Regions from separate parts of the Giesbergeria giesbergeri genome, predicted to be linked through region 1. Evidence: predicted binding sites of a transcription regulator. Region 1 holds the regulator's gene; the other holds the start of a gene.

Region 1 (3,412 bases):
ATGCCGATGGTTATCAGTCTGGTACCGTCACGGCGGCAGCAGGCCAACGGGCGTTCTTCCGACAAAAGCGTGATACCGCACCCGGCGCCCCTGAAGAATTTGTCGAGGGCGAAGGCGAACGCATTGAATACAACGGCCACAACGACACCGTGCGCCTATTGCGCCGTGCCGAGTTGCGCCGTTACCAAGGGGCCAAGTTACAAGATGAACTCACGGGGGCGGTGATCGTTTACAACAACCTGACGGATGTGTTCAGTGTGGATGGTCAGCAGCGCAGCCCTGAGGGGGCGTCAGCAACGTCGGGCGGACGTGTGCGTGCCATACTGGCTCCAAAGGCGACTACAGCTCCGGCCTCTCCTGTGGCACCTGCTTCTGCTCTGCCTTTGCGCCCCAGTTCTGCACTGGGTACTGACAAGCCATGAGTGCCGCACCCGCGCATGCCACCACCGAGGCAGCTACGGATAGCCGATTGGAGGTGCTGCATTTAGCCAAGTCTTATGGCAGCCGCCAGGTGGTCAAGGACGTATCGCTGGTTGTGCAAAAAGGCGAGGTAGTCGGTCTGCTGGGCCCCAATGGTGCAGGCAAGACCACTTCGTTTTATATGATCGTTGGTTTGTTGCCCAGCGATGGGGGTGATATTCGCATTGATGGGCAGTCGGTGGTGCGTATGCCTATCCATAAGCGTTCACGTCTGGGGTTGTCTTACCTACCGCAGGAAGCGTCTATCTTTCGCAAACTCACGGTACAAGAAAACGTGCGTGCCGTACTGGAGTTGCAACAAAATGCCGCGGGTCAGTCTTTGAGCAAGGCCGAAGTTGAGCAGCGTTTGCAGTCTTTGTTGGAAGAGCTGCGTGTCGACCATCTGCGAGACTCTCCTGCGCTTGCATTGTCTGGCGGCGAGCGGCGCCGGGTCGAGATTGCCCGTGCCTTGGCCACGCAGCCGCGTTTTATCCTGTTGGATGAGCCTTTTGCAGGCATCGACCCGATTGCCGTGATTGAAATTCAGCGCATCATCGGTTTTTTGAAAGCGCGCGGCATTGGCGTGCTCATTACCGACCACAACGTGCGCGAAACGCTGGGCATTTGTGACCACGCCTGCATCATCAGTGATGGTCGGGTGTTGGCACAGGGGACGCCTTCCGAGATTGTCAACAACGCCGAGGTGCGTCGGGTGTACCTGGGCGAACATTTCCGTATGTGAGCCGATGAAACCTGGCCTGTCTCTGCGTGTATCGCAGCACCTGACCCTGACGCCGCAGTTGCAGCAGTCTATTCGGCTGTTGCAGCTCTCGACGTTGGAGTTGGGCCAGGAAGTCGAGCAGATGCTGGCGGACAACCCCTTTTTGGAGCGCAACCCCGACGAAGCCTCGCGCGAGGAGTTTGGTTTGGCGCAGGCCGACACGCCCCCGCCAGAGGAGCCATATGCCGACTGGGCAGCCCCTGTGAGCAGCACCAGCAGTGCAGACAGCAGTCAGGCCACATTGACAGAGGCAGAGCAGGGCAACAGTGACAGCAGCAGCACCGAAGTGCTGGACTGGGAGGGCGATGGCAGTGTGGACATGGCCCCGGACGATAGTGAATGGGGTGGCGATGCCCCGGCCTGCAGCCGTGGCACTGACGAAGAAATGGATGTCAGTGCCACAGATTTGGCACATGGTCATGAATCACTGGCGGCATTCTTGCACCGACAAACGGTGGGTTTGCGCTTGTCTCCAGAGGATAAAGCCGCACTGTATTTTCTGATCGAATCACTCAACGAAGACGGTTATCTGGAGGATTCGCTGGAATCTTTGGCTCAAGGGTTGGCGGGTGAAGAGCACAGCGATGACATAGAGGAGCTGCTGCACCATTTCACGGTGGCCTTGCACTTGCTGCAAACGCTGGAGCCAACTGGTGTGGGGGCTCGCCACTTGGCTGAATGCTTGACACTGCAACTGGCAGCATTGGCCGCACATCCTGCGCCTGCCATCCCGCCTGAGACCATTGCATTGGCGCTGCGCATTTGCCAGCAGCCGCTGGAAGGGCTGGCCCGCCGCGATGTGCGCCGCTTGGCCCAAACCTGTGGGGCCACCGAGGAGCAAACCCGTGCAGCAATGGCCTTGATTGCCCGGCTGGAGCCGCGTCCGGGGCGGCCCTTTATCTCGGTAGAGCGCAACGCCATCATCCCAGACGTGCTGGTGCGCCGCATGGGGCATGGTCAGGCGGGGCACCAGTTCAGTGTGCAACTCAACCCCGAAGTGATGCCACGCCTGCGCATCCACGACATTTATGCGGGTGCCTTGCGTGGCCGTCGCCAAGACGAAGGCCATCAGGCTTTGCAACAGCGTTTACAAGAGGCCCGCTGGTTTATCAAAAACATTCAGCAGCGGTTTGACACTATCTTGCGGGTGTCACAAGCCATTGTGGAGCGCCAAAAGAATTTCTTTGTGCATGGCGAGTTGGCCATGCGTCCGCTGGTGCTGCGCGACATTGCCGACGAGCTGGGCCTGCACGAGTCCACAATCTCGCGGGTGACCACAGCCAAATACATGGCTACCCCCCAGGGTACTTACGAGCTGAAATACTTTTTTGGCTCGGGCTTGGGCACTGACAGTGGTGGCAATGCCTCCAGCACGGCTGTGCGCGCGTTGATCAAGCAGTTTATTGCTGCCGAGAACCCCGCCAAGCCCTTGTCGGACAACCAATTGGCTGAAATGCTCAAAGAGCAGGGCATTGAGTGTGCCCGTCGCACGGTGGCTAAATACCGTGAAGGATTAAAAATCCCCACGGCCACGCTGCGCAAAACGCTGTAGCGAGGCGGTGGGGGTTAATCGTTGGCGTCGGCCTGCAGTTCGGGAAACAGCACTTCGGTAAAGCCGAGCTGGCGCAAATCAGACATCCGTTGCGGATACAGGGTGCCTATCAGGTGGTCACACTCATGTTGCACCACTCTGGCGTGAAAGCCTTCGGCGATGCGCTCTATGGGCTGGCCCAGCACGTCCATGCCGGTGTAACGGATGCGGCTCCAGCGGGGCACCCGGCCCCGCAGCCCTGGCACCGACAGGCAGCCCTCCCAGTCCTCGGCTTGGGCGGCATCCAGCGGGGTAATCACGGGGTTGATCAACACAGTGGGGGGCACCAAGGGGCGATCTGGGTAACGCGGATTGGGCAAGTGCGAGCCAAAGACCACCACCTGCAAATGGACGCCAATTTGTGGCGCTGCCAACCCGGCACCATTGGCCGCCTGCATGGTGTCGTGCAAGTCCGTTACCAACTGGTGCAGCACTGGGGTGTTGAAGGCCGTAACAGGCTGGGCCGTGCGCCACAGGCGCGGGTCGCCCATTTTCAAGATGGTGTGGATGGTCATGGTCGATGCCGGTATGGGCTGTTAGCGTAGCAAGGCTGCAGGGCGTGCAGCCCGTGCTGCGGGTGT
Region 2 (3,412 bases), on a different contig from region 1:
AACCAGCCCACCTCACAGGCAATCCAGGGTGCAGGCAACATCCACAAGGCCCACTTCAGCAGCCAAGGGTGCTGCGTCATGCCGTTGGTTTTCAGGGTGCTCCAAAACGCCAAGCCAAACAGCACCAGCATGGCAAAACCGAGGCCCACCATCAAGCGAAAGGCCCAGAACATGGGGGCCACACGCGGCACCGTGCTGTCCACGGCGCTTTGAATCATTGCGGGCGTGGTTTGGCGCACATCGGTGACATATTTTTTGAGCAGCAGGCCAAAACCCAGATCGGCTTTGTGGCGCTCAAACACTGCCAGTGCAATCGCATCTTGGCGGTTTTTGCGCAGGGCTTCTAACGCCACCACGGCCTCGATGCCGCTCAAGATACGCTCGCGGTTCTTGGCTTTGATCTCTTGGATGCCCGCAATCTCTTTGTCCAGCGAGCGGGTGCCAATGATGCCCATGACCCAAGGGATATGGATGCTCCAGTCATTGGCTTGTTTTTCTTCGTTGGGCCAAGCTATGACGTTAAAACCAGCGGGGGCGGGTTCAGTCTTCCACATGGCTTCTATGGCCGCCATTTTGGTCTGTTGGGCCTCGCCCACCACATAGCCCGACTCATCGCCCAGCACGATCACGCTCAGCACCGAGGCCAAACCAAATGCCGAGGCCACCCGAAAACTGCGCTTGGCAAACTCGGTATTGCGGCCCTTGAGCAGGTACCAACTCGACACCGACAGCACAAACATGGCCCCCGTCACATACCCGGCAGACACGGTATGGACAAACTTGGCTTGGGCATCGGGGTTGAAGACAATGGCCCAGAAATCCACCATCTCCATGCGCATGGTGTGGTAGCTAAACTCGGCCCCCACGGGGTTTTGCATCCAGCCATTGGCAATCAAAATCCACAGTGCCGACAAATTGGTGCCCACGGCCATCAGCAACGTGACCAACAGGTGCTGCTGTTTAGAGAGCCGATCCCAGCCAAAAAAGAACAGACCGATCATGGTCGATTCGAGGAAGAAGGCCATCAACCCCTCAATCGCCAGTGGCGCACCAAAGATGTCGCCCACATAGTGCGAGTAGTAGGCCCAGTTGGTACCAAACTGAAACTCCAGCGTGATGCCAGTGGTCACGCCCAACGCAAAGTTGATGCCAAACAGTTTGCCCCAAAAGCGGGTCATGTCTTTCCAGACGATCTGGCCTGTCATCACGTAGACGCTTTCCATGATGACCAGCAGCCAGACCATGCCCAGAGTGAGCGGCACAAAAAGAAAGTGGTACATCGCCGTGGCCGCAAATTGCAGCCGCGACAAGTCCACCAGTTGTTCGGAAACCATCAGATTGACTCCTTGGAAGGGAAATGGCCTTGTGCTGGGGCGGCGTGCGGCGGCTGCAATATCTGGGCGGCCATGCCGCCGTCATCCACGGCCACCTTCTGCCCATCTATGAAGCACCACCACAACAGCGTGAGCACCATCAACTTGAGCACCACTGCCCACACCAGTTGGCGCAGCAGGCGACGGTCTTGCAAAGACAAAGGTGAAACAGACATGGATTGCATAAGGCAAAACCCATGCCATTCGGATCAGTAGAAAAAGTCTTTTAATTTCAATGGGTTAGATTTATGTGTGGCTGGAGAATCTGCGGTCTAGACTGCCATTGGCAGAGAAATGGCAGTCTTTTGGCAGTCAATGGGTAAACTGCTGGCACCATGCCTAAGCCACCTTCTTCTGTGCCAGCCGAGCTGGTTTCTCTGCTGGAGGGGTTGCCCGAGCCCCATATCCTTATGGACGAGCAGTACCTGATCTTGGCTGCCAATGCGGCCTACCGGCGCCAATTTGGGCCGCAGGATGAAGTGGTCAATCGCCCGTGTTATGCGGTGTCCCACCATTTCACATTGCCTTGCGATCAGGCTGGCGAGACCTGTCCGCGCGCTCAGGCGCTGTTGTCGGGGCAGGTTCAGCGTGTGCTGCATTTGCACCATACCCCGCAGGGCGAGGAATATGTGCAGATTGAATTGACGCCCGTGCGTGGTTCGGCCAGCGGGCCGGTGTTTTTCATCGAGAAAATGGCCCACCAGCCGCTGGCCCAACCTCGGCCCAGTGCCGAGGGGCTGGTGGGCCGTTCGCCAGCTTTTCGGCACATGCTGGGGTTGGTGGCCCGTGTGGCCCCATCGCAGGCCAGCGTGTTGCTATTGGGCGAATCGGGCACGGGCAAAGAATTGGTAGCCCATGCTCTGCACCGTGCCAGCCAACGTGCCCACCGCCCGCTGGTGCCCGTCGATTGCTCCAGCCTGCCCGAGGCACTGTTCGAGTCCGAACTGTTTGGCCATGAAAAAGGGGCGTTTACTGGCGCGACCCAAGCCCGCCCCGGTCTGGTAGAGAGTGCTCACGGCGGTACGCTGTTTTTGGACGAGGTGGGCGATATCCCGCTGGCGCAACAGGTCAAACTGCTGCGGCTGTTAGAAACCGGCACCTACCGCCGGGTGGGTAGCACAGAACTGCGCCATGCGGATATTCGGGTGGTGTCGGCCACCCACCGGCCATTGGCCCAGATGGTGACGGAGGGGCGCTTTCGTGAAGATTTGTATTACCGGCTAGGCATCTTTCCGATCCACCTGCCGCCGCTGCGCGAGCGCCGCGAAGACATCGCCCCGCTGGCCCAAGCCTTGCTGGAGCGGGTAGCACCGGGCCGCCAGCTTCAACTGGCCGCTGGGGCGTTGGTGCTGGTGCAAGCGCAGCCCTTTCCGGGCAATGTGCGCGAACTGCGTAACCTGCTCGAACGTGCTGCCTTGCTGTGTGATGGTCATACCATTGGACAAGAGCAAATGCGCGCCGCCTTGGCCTGCGGCTTGGCACCGGCGGCAGGGCAGGTAGCCCCTCATGGCATGGAGAAGATACCCCCAGACGACGCCACACTGGCCCATCTGCTGGCTGATTACCCAGGCCGCCGTGCCGATTTAGCCCGCAGCCTAGGGATGAGCGAACGCTCACTCTATCGCCGCTTGCAGCAGCTCAAGAGGCGAGCCACAGACGGCGGTAGACCTCCCTGTGGCTCGATAGAATCCTTACCATGCAGCCCCTTGTAACGTCACTCCAGTGCAGCCATAGGTCGTGTGTGGGTGTGGATGGTGGGCCATGATGCATCTGAGAGGGTGGCGTCAGCGGCTAGTGTGGTGGTTGCTGTGGGGCATGGTCTTTGCTGCGATAGCGCCTGCCATTTCCAAAGGGCTGGCAGCCAACGCCAGCACCGTGGTGGAGGTGTGCAATAGCCAAGGTATCCAGCGCATTACGGTCAATCTTGGCAGTACCAATTCCCCTGAAACACACGTTGCCACCGATGTGCATTGTGGCTACTGCCTGCTGCAACACCACTGTCCCACTCTGCCCTCACAGCCGCCGCAGTGGGGCTTGCT

The links. Region 1 encodes sigma-54, which starts transcription at its own class of promoters, with help from an activator protein. Its sites were predicted from a motif close to TGGCANGNAANCTGCTTT; they were not measured.
Region 2: cydP (cytochrome oxidase putative small subunit CydP) is a predicted target of sigma-54. The motif match lies at 1,559-1,576, and genes of this name have one in related genera.

The regions. Positions count from the first base shown of each region.
Region 1 is NZ_BAAGYJ010000013.1:38,942-42,353, forward strand. It holds gene lptA (lipopolysaccharide transport periplasmic protein LptA) at 1-422, shown strand, start outside; gene lptB (LPS export ABC transporter ATP-binding protein) at 419-1,201, shown strand; gene ACYVB2_RS14925 (RNA polymerase factor sigma-54) at 1,206-2,792, shown strand; gene def (peptide deformylase) at 2,807-3,346, opposite strand; gene ACYVB2_RS14935 (methyl-accepting chemotaxis protein) at 3,368-3,412, opposite strand, start outside.
Region 2 is NZ_BAAGYJ010000003.1:108,423-111,834, forward strand. It holds gene ACYVB2_RS08475 (cytochrome ubiquinol oxidase subunit I) at 1-1,334, opposite strand, end outside; gene cydP (cytochrome oxidase putative small subunit CydP) at 1,334-1,549, opposite strand; gene ACYVB2_RS08485 (sigma-54 interaction domain-containing protein) at 1,709-3,085, shown strand; gene ACYVB2_RS08490 (DUF2946 domain-containing protein) at 3,135-3,412, shown strand, end outside.